One region of the Pseudomonas sp. BNK-30 genome, then DNA from elsewhere that is predicted to be linked to it. Evidence: riboswitches for the same ligand, from Rfam matches in the RefSeq annotation. Region 1 holds a riboswitch; the other holds the start of a gene.
What was found. A riboswitch is a leader RNA that binds a small molecule or an ion and turns the genes downstream of it on or off. The one in region 1 is predicted to bind thiamine pyrophosphate.
Positions count from the first base shown of each region.

Region 1 (7,975 bases):
TCGATGGAGATGGCGGGCGACAGGCCTTCGATGGTGTCGACGTCAGGCTTTTCCATCATCGACAGGAATTGCCGGGCGTAGGCCGACAGCGATTCCACATAGCGGCGCTGACCCTCGGCGTACAAGGTATCGAATGCCAGGGAAGACTTCCCCGACCCGGACAAGCCGGTGATCACGATCAGCTTGTCCCGCGGCAGGGTCAGGTCGATGTTCTTCAGGTTGTGGGTACGTGCCCCACGAATCAGGATCTTGTCCACTGCGGCCTCGCTTGGCGGGCATAAACAAGGAAGTATACGGCGCGCTGCCAGTACGCGGCAAAGCGTCGCGTAGATGCCGTCAAGCTGTCGGACTGATAGAATCGCCGCCGGTTCACACGAGGTTAATCCATGCACGACACCCACAACGAGCGCATGAGTGGCAGCGAAACGCGCGCCGCTGGCGGCCTGGCCCTGGTCTTTGCCTTTCGTATGCTGGGCATGTTCATGGTCCTGCCGGTGCTGGCCACTTACGGCATGGACATGGCCGGCGCCACGCCCGCGCTGATCGGCCTGGCCATCGGTGCCTATGGCCTGACCCAGGCGTTTTTTCAGATCCCGTTCGGGATGATTTCCGACCGCATCGGGCGACGTCCGGTGATCTATCTGGGCCTGGTGATCTTCGCCCTGGGCAGTGTGCTGGCGGCTCAAGCCGACTCCATCTGGGGCGTGATTGCCGGGCGCATTCTGCAAGGCGCCGGGGCAATTTCTGCGGCAGTCATGGCGCTGCTGTCCGACCTGACCCGCGAGCAGCACCGTACCAAGGCCATGGCCATGATCGGCATGAGCATCGGCCTGTCGTTCGCCGTGGCGATGGTCGTCGGCCCGCTTCTCACCAGCGCCTTCGGCCTGTCAGGATTGTTCCTCGCCACGGCAGGACTTGCCCTGGTCGGCATTTTGCTGATCGCTTTTGTCGTGCCCAACACCCACAGCACTTTGCAGCACCGCGAGTCGGGTGTGGCGCGCCAGGCACTCGGCCCAACCCTGCGCCATCCGGACCTTCTGCGCCTGGACACCGGTATCCTCATCCTCCACGCGATCCTCATGGCGAGCTTCGTCGCGCTGCCTCTGGCCTTCGTCGAGCGCGGCGGCTTGCCCAAGGAAGAGCATTGGTGGGTATACCTGACCGCGCTGTTCATCTCATTTTTTGCAATGGTCCCGTTCATCATCTACGGCGAAAAAAAGCGCAAGATGAAACGCGTATTGGCCGGAGCGGTCAGTGTGTTGCTGCTGGTGGAGGTGTTCTTCTGGCAGTGGGCTGACAACTTGCGCGGACTGGTGATTGGCACCGTGGTATTCTTTACTGCATTCAACCTGCTGGAGGCATCGCTGCCGTCGCTGGTTAGCAAGGTGTCGCCTGCTGGCGGCAAGGGGACGGCGATGGGAGTGTATTCCACCAGCCAGTTCCTTGGCGCAGCGCTGGGTGGAATCCTTGGTGGCTGGCTGTTCCAGCACGGTGGGCTGAACACGGTGTTCCTCGGTTGCGCGGTGCTGTGTGCCGTATGGCTGGTGGTCGCGTTGCGCATGAACGAGCCGCCTTATGTGACCAGCCTGCGCATGCCACTGACGCCTGAGGCAGTCCGGGAAGCCGGCCTGACCGAGCGCCTGATGGCCGTGCCGGGTGTGACCGACGCCGTTGTGGTGGCAGAAGAAGCTGCCATCTATATCAAACTGGATACGAAAATTTTGGACCGTGCGACCCTCGAGCGTCTGGTGAACCCAGCCTCATCGGCGTGCGAAGCCTAGGAGAACGTTATGGCCCGTGGGGTTAACAAAGTCATTCTGGTCGGCACCTGTGGCCAGGATCCCGAAGTCCGCTACCTGCCCAACGGTAACGCCGTGACCAACCTGAGCCTGGCTACCAGCGAGCAGTGGACCGACAAGCAGTCGGGCCAAAAGGTCGAGCGTACCGAGTGGCACCGTGTGTCGATGTTCGGCAAGGTTGCTGAAATCGCTGGCGAATACCTGCGCAAGGGTTCGCAGGTGTACATCGAAGGCAAGCTGCAGACCCGCGAGTGGGAAAAAGACGGCATCAAGCGTTACACCACCGAAATCATCGTCGACATGCAGGGCACCATGCAGCTGCTCGGTGGCCGTCCGCAGAACCAGCAAGGTGGCGGCGACCAGTACAACCAGGGTGGTGGTAACAACTACAACCAGGGTGGCCAGCAGCAACAGTACAACCAGGCCCCACCGCGTCAGCAGGCCCCGCGCCCGCAACAGGCCCAGCAGCGCCCAGCGCCGCAACAGCCCGCGCCGCAGCCGGCTGCTGACTTTGACAGCTTTGATGACGATATTCCGTTCTAGAGCAACTCCAGGCCGGTAAGACGTCCCGCTTCATCGAAAACCCAGGGCATTTGCCCTGGGTTTTTTTTGGGAGGCTTCACGGATGGCCGGGAAGATCGGGAAGTATATGCCAAGGGCTTTTCACTGCGCCCCTGAGATCGTTGATCCCAGGGCCGGCCTGCGTTTGCCCCCGAGCCTGCGAGTAGTGGGTTTTCGGATGCGCCCATCCAACGCTTTGATTCGACGATTGCAGTGACTGCCTGACGGGCACGCCGGCAAGCCGGCCACAGGGTAGGCGCATTGTCGAAACACTGGCGCAAGCCCTGTGGGTGCAGGTTTACCCGCGAAGAAACCAGCGCCTACCTCAAGGCCTGCGTTCGAAGTTCTTCGCCGCTGCCGCCGCCAGGTCCGGTGGCAGGAAGTCCTTGTCCGGGTTGTAGTCCGCCTTCAGGTACCGCTTGAGGTCCACCAGGTCCTGTGGGCTCAAGGTGCCGGCTGCCTGCTTCAGGCTCAGGTTGTCGAGAATGTAGTCGTACCGGCTGTTGTTGTAGTCGCGAACCGAGGTGTACAGCTGGCGCTGGGCATCGAGCACGTCGACGATGTTGCGGGTACCGACCTGGTAACCGATCTCGGTGGCTTCCAGCGCGCTCTGGTTGGAAATGATCGACTGCTTGCGCGCTTGCACCTGTTCCACATCGGTATTCACGGCACGGTGCAGGTTGCGTGTGTTCTCCACCACCTGGCGGCGCAGGCTCTCGCGTTGTTGCTCGCTCTGGCTCAGGCGCTGGTATGCCTCGCGTACCTGCGAGCTGGTCAGGCCGCCGCTGTAGATCGGAATGTTCAGTTGCAGGCCGATGCTGGTCTGCTCCACGTCACCGCTATAGCGCACGCCCAGTTGCGAAGGGTTGGTGAAGCCCAGGCTGTCGTTGTCGCCTTTCTGGTACTTGGCTACCGCATCCAGTGTCGGGGCGTGGCCGGCCTTGCGCTGGCGCAGGGTTTCTTCGGCGGCATCGACTGCGTAGTTGGTTGCCAGCAGGTTGAGGTTCTGCCGCCCGGCAGTCTCGACCCAGGCCTTGGCATCGTTGGGCGTGGGCACCTGTATGGGCAAGGTGTGGACAACGCCTTGGATCGACGTGTATTCGCGGTTGGTGAGGGTCACCAATGCCTCGAAGGCATCCTGCACCTGGCGTTCGGCGATGATCCGGTTGGCCCGGGCGGTGTCATAGCTGGCCTGGGACTGCAGCACGTCGGTCTTGTCGGACAGGCCGACATCGAAACGTTCGTTGGACTGGTCGAGCTGGCGCTTGAAAGCCGACTCTTCGGCCTTGGTGGCTGCAAGGTTGTCCTGGGCTCGCAGCACGGCAAAGTAGCTTTGCGCGGTCTGCAGGATCAGATTCTGTTCGGTGGCAGACAACTCCAGCGCTGCCTGCTCATTGACAGCTTCGGCGGCCTGCAACTGGAACCAGCGGTCGGCGCGGAAGACAGGTTGCGCCAGGGTTGCACTCCAGGCGTTGCCGCTGCGGTTGGAGGTGATCGAGGGTTCGTCGAGCTTGGTGCGGGTGTTCATCATTTCGGCACCTGCCGACAGGTTGGGCAGCAGGCCGGCGCGGGCCTGGGGCACCACTTCGCGGCGCGCGCCATAATCGGCGCGGGCGGCGGCAAGATCGGCGTTGTTGTCGACCGCTTCCTGGTAGACGCTGACCAGGTCAGTCTTGACCGTCATGGGCACATCCGCTGCCCAGGCCACTCCGTTGGACGCACAAGACACGGCAATCGCCAGTGAAAGTTTGCGCAGCATAGAGGCAATCCTTGTACGAAATTTAATTACTGAACTGTTGAGTATCGAGCGTTGGGGCAGTGTAGTGCCATGCGCAACTGGCAACAATCGTTGGCTGTGCCTTTCATCATCCCCCCGTTTTACACGCTTGGCTTTGCCGGCCACTCCAGTCTAGACTGCGCACGTTCTTGTCGGGGTGCCTTGAAGCAAAGGCTGAGATCGCATAGGTGCGGATCCCGTTGAACCTGATCAGGTTAGCGCCTGCGTAGGGAACAAGATTGCTCGCCTTCCCGGGGAGCCTCTTGTGCCAGGTCCGGGAATGTCGCAGCTGCAAGCAGCTCAAGGCACTCCATGTATCCGGCACTGCATGCCCGCCAAGGGGTGCGTCCGCGTCTTTCAGGTTCTCCCCGACATTCCACCGCTAGGAAGCTGTCTGGAGCCTGTGATGAGCAAACAAGAAAAAACGATCAACCTCAGCGAGTCGGCGCAAGTCGATCAGCAGTCCGTGCAACCCTTCCCGCGTTCGCGCAAGGTCTATGTCGAGGGCTCGCGCCCGGACATCCGCGTGCCGATGCGCGAAATCAGCTTGCACGACACCCCCACCGACTTTGGCGGCGAAGCCAACGCGCCGGTGATGGTCTATGACACTTCCGGCCCCTACACCGATCCCGACGTCATCATCGATGTGCGCAAAGGCCTGGCCGATGTGCGTTCGGCCTGGATCGACGCCCGTGGCGATACCGAGCGCCTGGGTGGGCTGAGCTCGAACTTCGGCCAGCAGCGGCTGAACGACGCCGAACTGGCCAAGCTGCGCTTCAACCATGTGCGCAACCCGCGCCGCGCCAAGGCTGGCGCCAACGTCTCGCAGATGCACTACGCCCGCCAGGGCATCATCACCGCCGAGATGGAATACGTCGCCATCCGCGAGAACATGAAGCTGCAGGAGGCCCGCGCTGCTGGCTTGCTCAAGCAGCAGCACGCCGGCCACAGCTTCGGCGCCAACATCCCCAAAGAGATCACCGCCGAATTCGTGCGCGAGGAAATCGCCCGCGGCCGCGCGATCATCCCGGCCAACATCAACCACACGGAACTGGAGCCGATGATCATCGGCCGCAACTTCCTGGTGAAGATCAACGGCAACATCGGCAACAGCGCCCTGGGTTCCTCGATCGAGGAGGAAGTGGCCAAGCTGACCTGGGGTATTCGCTGGGGCTCGGACACGGTCATGGACCTTTCGACCGGCAAGCACATCCATGAAACCCGCGAGTGGATCATCCGCAACTCGCCGGTACCCATCGGTACCGTACCGATCTACCAGGCCCTGGAGAAGGTCGGCGGGGTTGCCGAGGACCTGACCTGGGAGCTGTTCCGTGACACGCTGATCGAGCAGGCCGAGCAGGGCGTGGACTACTTCACCATCCATGCTGGCGTGCTGCTGCGCTACGTGCCACTGACCGCCAAGCGGGTCACCGGTATCGTCAGCCGCGGGGGGTCGATCATGGCCAAGTGGTGCCTGGCGCATCACCAGGAGAATTTCCTGTACACGCATTTCGATGAGATCTGCGAAATCATGAAGGCTTACGACGTGAGCTTCTCGCTCGGTGACGGGCTACGCCCAGGCTCGATTGCCGATGCCAACGACGCTGCGCAATTCGGTGAGCTGGAAACCCTTGGCGAGCTGACCAAGATCGCCTGGAAGCACGACGTGCAGTGCATGATCGAAGGCCCTGGCCATGTGCCGATGCAGCTCATCAAAGAGAATATGGACAAGCAGCTGGAGTGCTGCGACGAAGCGCCGTTCTACACCCTCGGCCCTTTGACCACCGACATTGCGCCTGGTTACGACCACATCACCTCGGGCATCGGTGCGGCCATGATCGGCTGGTTCGGCTGCGCCATGCTGTGCTACGTCACCCCCAAGGAGCACCTGGGCCTGCCGAACAAGGATGACGTCAAGACCGGCATCATCACTTACAAGATCGCCGCGCATGCAGCCGACCTTGCCAAGGGCCACCCGGGCGCGCAGATCCGTGACAATGCCCTGTCCAAGGCGCGTTTCGAGTTCCGCTGGGAGGACCAGTTCAACCTGGGCCTGGACCCTGACACCGCACGTGCCTTCCACGATGAAACCCTGCCGAAGGAATCGGCTAAGGTCGCGCACTTCTGCTCGATGTGCGGGCCGAAGTTCTGCTCGATGAAAATCACCCAGGAAGTACGGGAATACGCCGCCAACCTGCGCATCGATGCGGTGGATGTATCGGTTGAGGAGGGGATGCGCGAGCAGGCCGAACGGTTCCGCCAGGAAGGCAGCCAGCTGTACCACAAGGTGTAAGCCGCAGCGCTGATCTGTTGCAGGAGCGGCCTTGCCGGTGCGCCGCTCCTGCAACGACCGTGTCGATTTGTTTTCTTTTGTCGAGTAACAACAATGACAACTCCCAGCCATTTTTCCCCCGACCACCCTGTCCCCACCAGCCAACGCCCGTTCGGTGGTCGCGACCTGTTCTCGCTCTGGTTTTCCCTCGGTATCGGCCTGATGGTCCTGCAGGTCGGCGCGATGCTCGCTCCAGGCCTGGGCCTGGCCGGCGCGGTGCTGGCCATCGCCCTGGGCACCGGCGTGGGCGTGCTGCTGCTTGGGGCGGCAGGCGTGATTGGCAGCGATACGGGCCTTTGCGCCATGGCCACCCTGCGCCTGAGCCTGGGCAGCCAAGGCGTGCGCCTGCCAACGCTGCTCAACCTGCTGCAACTGGTCGGTTGGGGCGCGTTCGAGATCATTGTCATGCGTGACGCCGCCAGCCTGCTCGGCGCGCGCACCTTCGGTGAAGGCAGTCTATGGAACAGCCCGATGTTCTGGACCCTCTGCTTCGGTGGCCTGGCTACGCTGCTCGCGGTCAGCGGGCCGCTGGCATTCGTGCGCAAGGTGCTGCGCAAATGGGGGATCTGGCTGTTGTTGGGCGCTTGCCTGTGGCTGACCTGGAACCTGTTCGCCAAGGCTGACCTGGGCGAGCTGTGGCGGCGCAGCGCAGATGGGTCGATGTCGCTGGCTGTGGGCTTCGACATCGTCATCGCCATGCCGCTGTCCTGGTTGCCATTGATCGCCGACTACTCACGTTTTGCCCGCAGCGCCAAGCGAGTGTTCGGCGGGACCGTGCTCGGTTACTTCATTGGCAATACCTGGTTGATGAGCCTTGGCGTGGCCTACACCCTGGCCTTTGCGCCGAGCGGTGAGGCCAATGCGCTGCTGCTGGCCCTGGCCGGTGCCGGGCTGGGTATTCCGTTGCTGCTGATTTTGCTGGACGAGTCGGAGAAGGCCTTTGCCGATATCCACTCGGCTGCGGTATCGACCAGTCTGCTGGTACGCCTGAAGGTCGAGTACCTGGCGTTGGGCATCGGTGTGCTATGCACCCTGATTGCCCTGCTGGCGCCGCTTGCCCAGTACGAAAACTTCCTGCTGCTGATCGGCTCGGTGTTCGCGCCGCTGTTCGGTGTGGTGCTGACGGACCACTTCGTGATCCGCCGCCGCCGCCTTCCAGCACAAATTGATGGTTTGCACTGGCAGGCGCTGCTGGCCTGGGCGGTGGGTGTGGTGGCCTATCACAGCATCGCTGCGCAAGCGCCAGAGTTCGGCGCTACCCTGCCGGCATTGTTGCTGGCGGGTGGGCTGCATGCGCTACTGAGTCTCAGCCGCGGCCGGGGAACAGTTCGGGCTTGAGCACGCCGTTCAGGCGTGGGTAGGGGATTTTCAACTCCACGTGGCCCATGGAGTAGGGCGCGATGGTATAGACCTCATATTTGACCACCACTGCGCCGTACGTCAGGGCGATGTGCGGCGACTTCTTGAATGGCCAGGTTTTGACGAACTCGGCATCCTTGTCCATGC
Region 1 covers NZ_CP179904.1:5,283,478-5,291,452, forward strand. The annotation lists gene uvrA (excinuclease ABC subunit UvrA) at 1-257, opposite strand, end outside; gene ACMGGN_RS24525 (MFS transporter) at 387-1,781, shown strand; gene ACMGGN_RS24530 (single-stranded DNA-binding protein) at 1,791-2,342, shown strand; gene ACMGGN_RS24535 (TolC family outer membrane protein) at 2,686-4,119, opposite strand; TPP riboswitch at 4,281-4,387, shown strand; gene thiC (phosphomethylpyrimidine synthase ThiC) at 4,544-6,430, shown strand; gene cytX (putative hydroxymethylpyrimidine transporter CytX) at 6,524-7,807, shown strand; gene ACMGGN_RS24550 (RsiV family protein) at 7,776-7,975, opposite strand, start outside.

Region 2 (7,975 bases), 2.1 Mb from region 1:
GCAGTGTTCGTGGCGGTCGGCGGCGGCGGCATGGTTTCGGGTATCGGCGCGGCACTGCGGGCTCTCAACCCGGGCATCGAAATCATTGGCTGCTGGCCGGCGAATGCCCCTACCCTGCAGCGCTCGCTCGAAGCCGGGGAAATCATCGACATGCAAGAGCAAGACACGATCTCCGACGGTACAGCCGGTGGGGTCGAGCCAGGCTGCATCACCTTCCCCCTTTGCCAGACGCTGCTGTCGCGCACCGTGCTGGTCAGCGAAGAAGAGATAAAGGCGGCGATGCGCGATGTCGCCAACCATGAGCGCTGGATCATCGAGGGTGCTGCCGGTGTGGCGGTGGCCGGCATGCAGAAGATGGCCAAGGCATACCGCGGCAAGCGCGTCGCGGTCGTCATTTGCGGTCGCAACATCGTGCTCGATAAATTCCTCGAGGCTGTTCAATGAAAGTGTTCAGCAAGCAACAGATCACCGCCCGGCTCGATATGGAGCTGGCAGTGCAATGCCTGGAGCAAGGTTTCATCGCGTTCTCCCAAGGCAAGGTCCAGGTGCCACCGGTACAGGCATTCGCTTTCCCCCAGGCCAACGGTGACTGCTGTATCAAGTCAGCGCATGTCGAGGGTAGCGCCACGTTCACGGTGAAGCTGTCGACCGGCTTTTACGACAATCCATCAAAGGGGCTGCCAAGCAACGATGGCTTGATGCTGGTGGCCTCGGCCAGTACCGGGCAACCCCTTGCCTTGTTGCAGGATGAGGGCTGGCTGACCTGCATCCGCACTGCGCTGGCCGGGCGCATCGCCGCCCGCCTGCTGGCCCCTGCCACCGTGAAAGCGATTGGTATTCTGGGCACCGGCACCCAGGCGCGCATGCAGCTGGAGCAACTGGGTGCAGTCACCCCCTGCCGCAGCGTGGTGGTGTGGGGGCGCGGTGATGCTGAACTGGCTGCCTACAAAGCCTTCGCCAACGGCCTGGGTTATGAGGCGCGGGTAACGCGTAACGCCGAAGAGGTTGCACGCGCCGCCAACCTGATCGTCTGCGCAACACCTTCACGTGAGCCGCTGTTGCAGCGTGAATGGCTGCAACCTGGCACCCATATCACCGCCGTTGGCGCCGATGCGCCGGGCAAGCAGGAGCTCGACCCCGCGCTGGTTGCACGGGCCGACCTTATCATCGTCGACTCCCTCTACCAGTGCAGCCAGTACGGCGAAGTCTCCCATGCGCTGAAGGCCGGCCTGATCAAGGAGCAGCAACTGGCCGAGCTTGGTGCCCTGCTTGAGGGCCGCGCCACCGGCCGTGAGCATGACGAACAGATCACGCTGGCCGACCTGACCGGGGTCGCCGTGCAGGACGCGCAGATCTCAAGCTGCGTGTTGGCGTCCCTCACCGCGGGTTGACGTACGTAGCCGATCCCGGTCAATCATGGCTCCGTCACCTGGGCCTTCCTGGAGGCCGGCTTGAGCGAGGATTTCTTCTCTTGCACCACGATGTAGAACTCCTCGCCGTGCTTGACTGCGCCATACAGCACCGCCTTTTCGATCAGCTCGCTGCCGCGCAGGTGGCGTAGCATCATAGGGTCCTTGCGCAGGTCACGGTACAGCGCCAGGCACAGCAGCACCATGATCACCACAAACGGCAAGGCCACGACGATGGTCAGGTTCTGCAGGCCTGTAAGCGCCTCCCCGGGGTTACCTGGGTCACCCAGCGCGAGCATGATGGCCGCGACGGTGCCGGTCAGTGCCCCCCAGAAAATCACTGTCGCACGGGACGGTTGCGTGGTGCCGTGCTCGGACAAGGTACCCATCACCAGCGATGCTGCATCGGCCCCAGAGACGAAGAAAATTGCCACCAGGATCATGACCAGCACCGAAGTGGCCCAAGCCCAGGGGTAGCTGTCGAGCAACTGATACAGGGCATGGTTGCTGTTCACTGCACCGTCGATGAGAGCGAAGCTGCCTTCGCGCAGTGCATCGATGCCGGCGCCGCCGAGAACGCTGAACCACACCAGGCTGACCAGGCCTGGCACCAGCAACACACCGCTGACGAACTGGCGGATGCTGCGCCCGCGGCTGATACGGGCGATGAACATGCCGACAAAGGGCGTCCAGGAAATCCACCAGGCCCAGTAGAACACGGTCCAGCCGGCCAGCCAGCTGTCCATCGCATCACCGCCACTGGCGCTGGTACGCGCCATCATCTCGGGCAGTAACTTGATGTAGACCCCGATCGATGTTGGCAACAGGTTGAGCATCAACAGCGTCGGCCCTACCAGGAAGACGAACAGCGCCAGTGCCAACGCCAGCACCATGTTGGTATTGGACAGCCACTGAATACCTTTGCCGATGCCGGACACGGCCGAAGCGACGAAGGCAATGGTCAGCAAGGTGATGATGGCGATGTAGAACAGCTTGCCCGGGTGATCGATCCAGCCGTTGTATTCCAGCCCACCCGCAATCTGCAGGGCGCCGAGCCCCAGCGAAGCCGCTGAACCGAACAGGGTGGCGAAGATGGCCATCATGTCGATCACCCGCCCGACAGGGCCGTTGGCATGCTTGCCGATCAAGGGCCGGAACGCGGTGGAAATCAACTGCGAGCGGCCACGGCGGAACGTGCCATAAGCGATTGCCAGGCCGACGATGGCGTACATCGCCCAAGGGTGCAGCGACCAGTGGAACAGCGTGGTCGCCATCGCCACCTGCAGTGCCTCGTCAGATTGGCCAGCGGCAGTGCCGGGCGGTGGTGAAACGTAGTGCGACAGCGGTTCGGCGACGCCGAAGAACATCAGGCCGATGCCCATGCCCGCGCTGAACATCATGGCAACCCAGGAGACCGTGCGAAATTCCGGTGCTTCGCCGTCGCGCCCCAGCGGGATTCTGCCGTAGCGGCTGGCAGCCAGCCACAGCACGAAGATGACGAACACGGTAGAGGTCAGGACGAAAAACCAGCCGAAGTTGACGATGACCCAGGATTGCGCAGAGGTAGCGCTCGCGGCGAGGCTGGCTTGGTTGACAACACCCCAGGTGATGAAGGCGATCGCCAGCAGGCTGGTGACGCCGAACACCGCCCAGTCGAGCTTGCCTTCAAGGTGGCGGTCCTGCCTGGCCTCAGCAGTCTTGGACGGGTCGGTGACGCCGAGCGGCGGTGTTTCAACGTTCTCTTGCGTTGCCATCGATGGGCCCTTTTCAGTTTTTGCTGCAGGCTTTTGTTGTTGTAATTGCTAGCGATGCCTGCGCAATAACCGGGGCGGCCGCGCTGAAGGCCCCGTGATTATCCTGTGACCGAAACAGTAGCCCCTATTCCAGGACCGTCCTGGCACATCCTCTGAACGACCTGCCGGTCACATTGTGCCGGCCCCGATTGAACCGGCACAAAACCTGAATTGGCTCAGGCAGCCCCATCCAGCCCCATCTGCCAGAAGTCGGCCTCCAGCCGCGAAGCCTGGCCAAAAATTGCCGCCAGTTCCACGAACCGTTGCTCGGTCATGCTGCGCGCTGCCAGTTCATCAAGGTGCTTGCGTGCTGCGGATGCCACGCTCTGGTAACCCTCGCCGGCGTATTCGCCAATCCACTCACGGTAAGGGTGATCACTCAGGTCACCGATGTGCGCAGCCAGCGTGCGGCCGATTTCGGCGTAGCCGATCACGCAGGGCGCCAACGCCACATGCAGTTCGAGCAGGTCACCGGCGGCGCCGCAATCAAGCACGTAACGGGTGTAGGCGACCGTGGCCTGGTGCTCCGGCGCGGCCTCGATATCGGCCTGCGACAACCCCCAGCGGGCGCACAGGCGCAGGTGCAGTTCGGTTTCGTCGAGGATGGCAGCCAGGCCAGCCTGAGCCGCGCGGATGTCGGCCGGCAGCCTGCTTTTATAAGCGGCAAGCGCCCAGGCACGGGCGAACTGGATGAGGAACAGGTAGTCCTGCACCAGGTAAGTCCGGAACGCGTCTTCGCTCAAAGTGCCCTCACCCATCTGCCGAACGAAGGCGTGGTCTACATAGCTCGACCACTGGGGCGCAGTGGCGGCCTTCAGGCGCTCGAAGATATCCATGCTCAGGCCTTTTGATCGTAGATGGCGTCGAAGAAGGCCAGCTCAAGCGCCACGGTGCGCTGGTAGAAGTCACTGGCCAGTGCCGGCTCCTGCGGGCCGACGCGGTCCAGTTCGGCCTGGAGGAAGGCGACGAAGTCCTGGAATGCCGCGTTGTCATGCAGGGTGATCCACTCGGCGTGGACGAAGTTGTCCGGCATTGGTTTTGGTGCCTTCAGCGCCCAATCCAGATACAGGCCTTCGGCAACGTTGAGCACTGCCAGCGCCGCCGCATAGGAACGGGTCGCTGCGGCTTCGCGCAGGATGGCCTTGAAGCCTGCGGTCGGCACGGTGTCCTTGGGTTCGGCGCGCTGCTGCGGGCTTACATCCAGCGCCTGGAAGGCACGCAGGAAATAGGTGTTTTCATCGCTACTGATCATCCCGGCAAAACGGCCGAAACGCAGGCGTGCCTCGAAGGTATCGGCAGTGGCGATGGCGGCGCCGAGCAAGGTCAGGAAGCTGTCGAGAAAACGGTGGTCCTGTACCAGGTAGCGGACCATGACCGGGTCCGCCACACTGCCGTTGCACAGTTCAGTGACGAAGCGGTGGCCGACTGCAGCCGACCAGGTCGCCTCGTTCTGGCGGCGCAAGGTTTGGGAAAAACGTTCGGTCATGATGCTGCACTCCATAGGGTGACAGCGAGGCCGTTACGGTGGGGCATGGAGCGGCCTCGCAGTGAGGCCGGCAAAAAGGCAGGTCGGCAGTCCCATCCCTTCGCCGGCATGATCCGGATCAGGTTCTAAGGGTCACCGCGCTGCAATGCCAGCGGTTTCTCAGCCCGTTGCCGGGCTCCCCTTGGTGGTGAGCAGGTATACCGCACCTTCAAGGGCATTGTCACGAAGCAAAACGCCTGGGCTGGAGCCATTCTGGCTCGCACAGTCAGCCCGAATGGCTTGGCTGCAAACGCCAACGCGCAACAGGGAAAATCATAGAGGCCAATAGCCACCAGTCATTAGCCTGTCATTTTACTGTCGTATTTTCGGGCTTCACCCAGGGTCGGGAATACCAGTCGTGATACGCCGTTTTCTCTCGTCAGCAGGCCTTCTGCGCCTTTTGATCCTGATGCTCTGCGCAGCCACCCTGACCTTTCTCTGGGGGTTGCACTTCAGCCAGAAGACCGCCGCACGCCAGGATGCGCTGACGGCCAAGGCAGCCGAGCACCAGAACCTCGCCAACATTGTCGCTGAAAGCCTGCGCCAACTGGTCGATCGTGCCCAGGCCGTAGGCCGTGTCACCCAGGACGACATGAAAATGATGCGCCAAGGCAGCCTGAGCCTGGCCCGGGTGCTGGCCGAAGACCCGGTATTCAAACGCATGAGCCTGTATGACAGGCACGGTCAATTGTTGTCGGCGAGCCATACCGATGAAGCTCCCCACCTGCCGGAAGAGTGGTTGCAGCAGCTGAAGCTGCACGTCGCGCATTACGGCTTCAAACCCTTCCTGCCACGCGTCGAACCGGGCTTCACCCCGCCCGCCATGCCGAGCTGGCGCCTGCCCTTCCTCTTGCCGCTGCCCAATGTACCAGGCCGAGAAATCGACAACATTCTGGTAGTGCAGCTCGACATTGGCTATCTCGCCGTGCTGTTCCAGCACATCGACCTGGGCGATACCGGGCTGATGCGCCTGCAGCAGGACGATGGCCAGGAACGCTTGCGTATCGATACCAGCGGTGTGGTCGTGGCCGGCGACGATTTCGAACCCGGCCTGCCAGCACCGGGCAGCGAGACGGGCCGGCTGGTGCAATTTGCCGCAGGCCACTCGTATCAGAGCCTTTACCGCCGTATCGACGAGCGCGGTTTCAGCATCATCGTCAGCCAGCGCATCGACGAAATCCTCGCGGCCTCTGCCCTGGCGTATTCGCGCCAGTTCTGGCTGAACCTGAGCATGACCCTGATGATCCTTGCCAGCCTGGCCTGGACCTTGCGCCTGCTGCGCAAGCGCCAGGAAGCCTTCAGTGCCCTTGAGCACGCACAACAGGTCAACCAGCAACTGATCGGGCGCCTGGAAGACGAACACCGGCGTAGCAGCCATGCAGCCGCCACCGACCATCTCAGCGGGTTGCATAACCGCCGCCAGTTCGTCGAAATAGCAGGCCTTGCACTGACCCACCAACGTGGCAAGCGCCGGCTGATGGCGATCCTGTTCATCGACATGGACCGTTTCAAGTCGATCAACGATTCGCTCGGCCACAAGATCGGCGACTTGCTGCTGCAGGCCGTGGCCGGGCGCATCCAGCGCCTGCTTGAGCCTGGTGATGAGGCCTCGCGCTTCGGGGGAGACGAATTCGTGGTGCTGCTGGCCGGTGAGCGCAGCGAGGAGCAGATCAATGTTTGGGTACGCGAACTGGTGCTGAAACTGTCGGCTACCTACGCCCTCGATGGCCAGGAAGTCAATACCAGCCCCAGCGTGGGCGTCAGCATCTGCCCGCGCGACGGTCAGGACATCGACAGCCTGATCCGCTGTGCCGATGCGGCCATGTATTCGGCCAAGCAGGCCGGGCGCGCCCAGTACCGCTTCTTCGACCCATCGTTGAACCTCTCCGACATCCAGGCCTTTGCCCTGGAACAGGCTTTTGGCTGCGCCTTGACCGAGCGCCAGTTCGTGCTGCACTACCAGCCGCAGATTCGCCTGGATACCCAGCGCGTGCTGGGGTACGAAGCCTTGGTACGCTGGGAGCACCCGGAATTCGGCCTGCTCTACCCGGACCGTTTCATAGACCTGGCCGAGCGCAGTGGCTTCATCATCGAACTGGGCTGGGAAGTATTGCGCCTGGCCTGCGAAGAACTGGCGCGCTGGGATGCTCACGGTCGCGATAACCGCCTTGCGGTGAATGTGTCGGCATTGCAGTTGCGCCAAGCCGATTTCAGTACCCGCCTGCTGGCCAAGCTGCAGCTCTACGGCATCGCCCCGCAACAATTGGAGCTGGAGATAACCGAGACCACCATTCTCGACCCTGAAGGAACGGCTGTCGGTCACCTGCACCGTTTGCGCGCAGCAGGTCTGGGCATCAGCCTTGACGATTTTGGCCGCGGCTACGCCGGCTTCGCTCACCTGCAATCACTGCCACTGAGCAAGCTCAAGATAGACCGCTCGCTGATCGCACCGTTGTCCAACAGCTACGACGACAGCCCGTTCGTCTCATCAACCATCATTCTGGCCAAGCGCTTGGGCCTGGAGGTTGTCGCAGAAGGCGTAGAAACCCGCGAACAGGTGGTGTGCCTGAAACTCGCCGGCTGCGATATCGCCCAGGGCTACCACTTCAGCCGACCGTTGTCGCCGGCCCAACTGCGCGACTACCCACCCTTCAACAACAGGGAGGAAAAGCCATGCGTGCTCTGACGGCCCTCGCCGGCCTGTTGTTTGCCCAGTTGCTGGCAACCAGCGTGCTGGCCGACTGTACGCCCCACAGCTTGCGCCTGGCCGTCATTCCGATCAAAAGCAGCGAAGACATGATGCGCGAGCATCAAGTGTTGCTGCAACGACTGAGCCACGCAGCGGGGGTGCCGGTGGAACTGGTGATCGCCGCGTCCTACGAAAGCGTGGTCGATGCCATCGTTTCCGGCGGTGCCGACATCGCCCGCCTCGGCCCTGCGTCCTATTTGCTTGCCCAACGCCGCGACCCACGTATAGAACCCTTTGCCACCTTCACCTTGAGTGGCGGGCCTTACACCGCTGCAGGCAGCCATTACCAGGCACTGCTGCTGACCCGCGCCGGCAGCCTTGAGGGGGTCGAGCCTTTGCGGGGCAAGCGCGTGGCCCTCAGCGACCCGGCCAGCACCTCAGGCAGCCTGGTGCCCAGCGTCGAATTTGCAGGCCAGGTGGGGGCGCCATTGCAACAGTTCTTTGGCTCGCTGGTGTATGCCGGTACTCATGACAAAGCGCTGGACGCGTTGCTGCAGGG
Region 2 covers NZ_CP179904.1:1,941,453-1,949,427, reverse strand. The annotation lists gene ACMGGN_RS09085 (threonine/serine dehydratase) at 1-444, shown strand, start outside; gene ACMGGN_RS09080 (ornithine cyclodeaminase family protein) at 441-1,391, shown strand; gene ACMGGN_RS09075 (BCCT family transporter) at 1,415-3,163, opposite strand; gene tenA (thiaminase II) at 3,379-4,038, opposite strand; gene ACMGGN_RS09065 (TenA family protein) at 4,041-4,688, opposite strand; TPP riboswitch at 4,767-4,880, opposite strand; gene ACMGGN_RS09060 (EAL domain-containing protein) at 5,086-7,413, shown strand; gene ACMGGN_RS09055 (phosphate/phosphite/phosphonate ABC transporter substrate-binding protein) at 7,401-7,975, shown strand, end outside.
Region 2: it holds a riboswitch for thiamine pyrophosphate, as region 1 does, so the genes downstream of both, ACMGGN_RS09065 (TenA family protein) here and thiC (phosphomethylpyrimidine synthase ThiC) in region 1, are expected to answer to the same signal.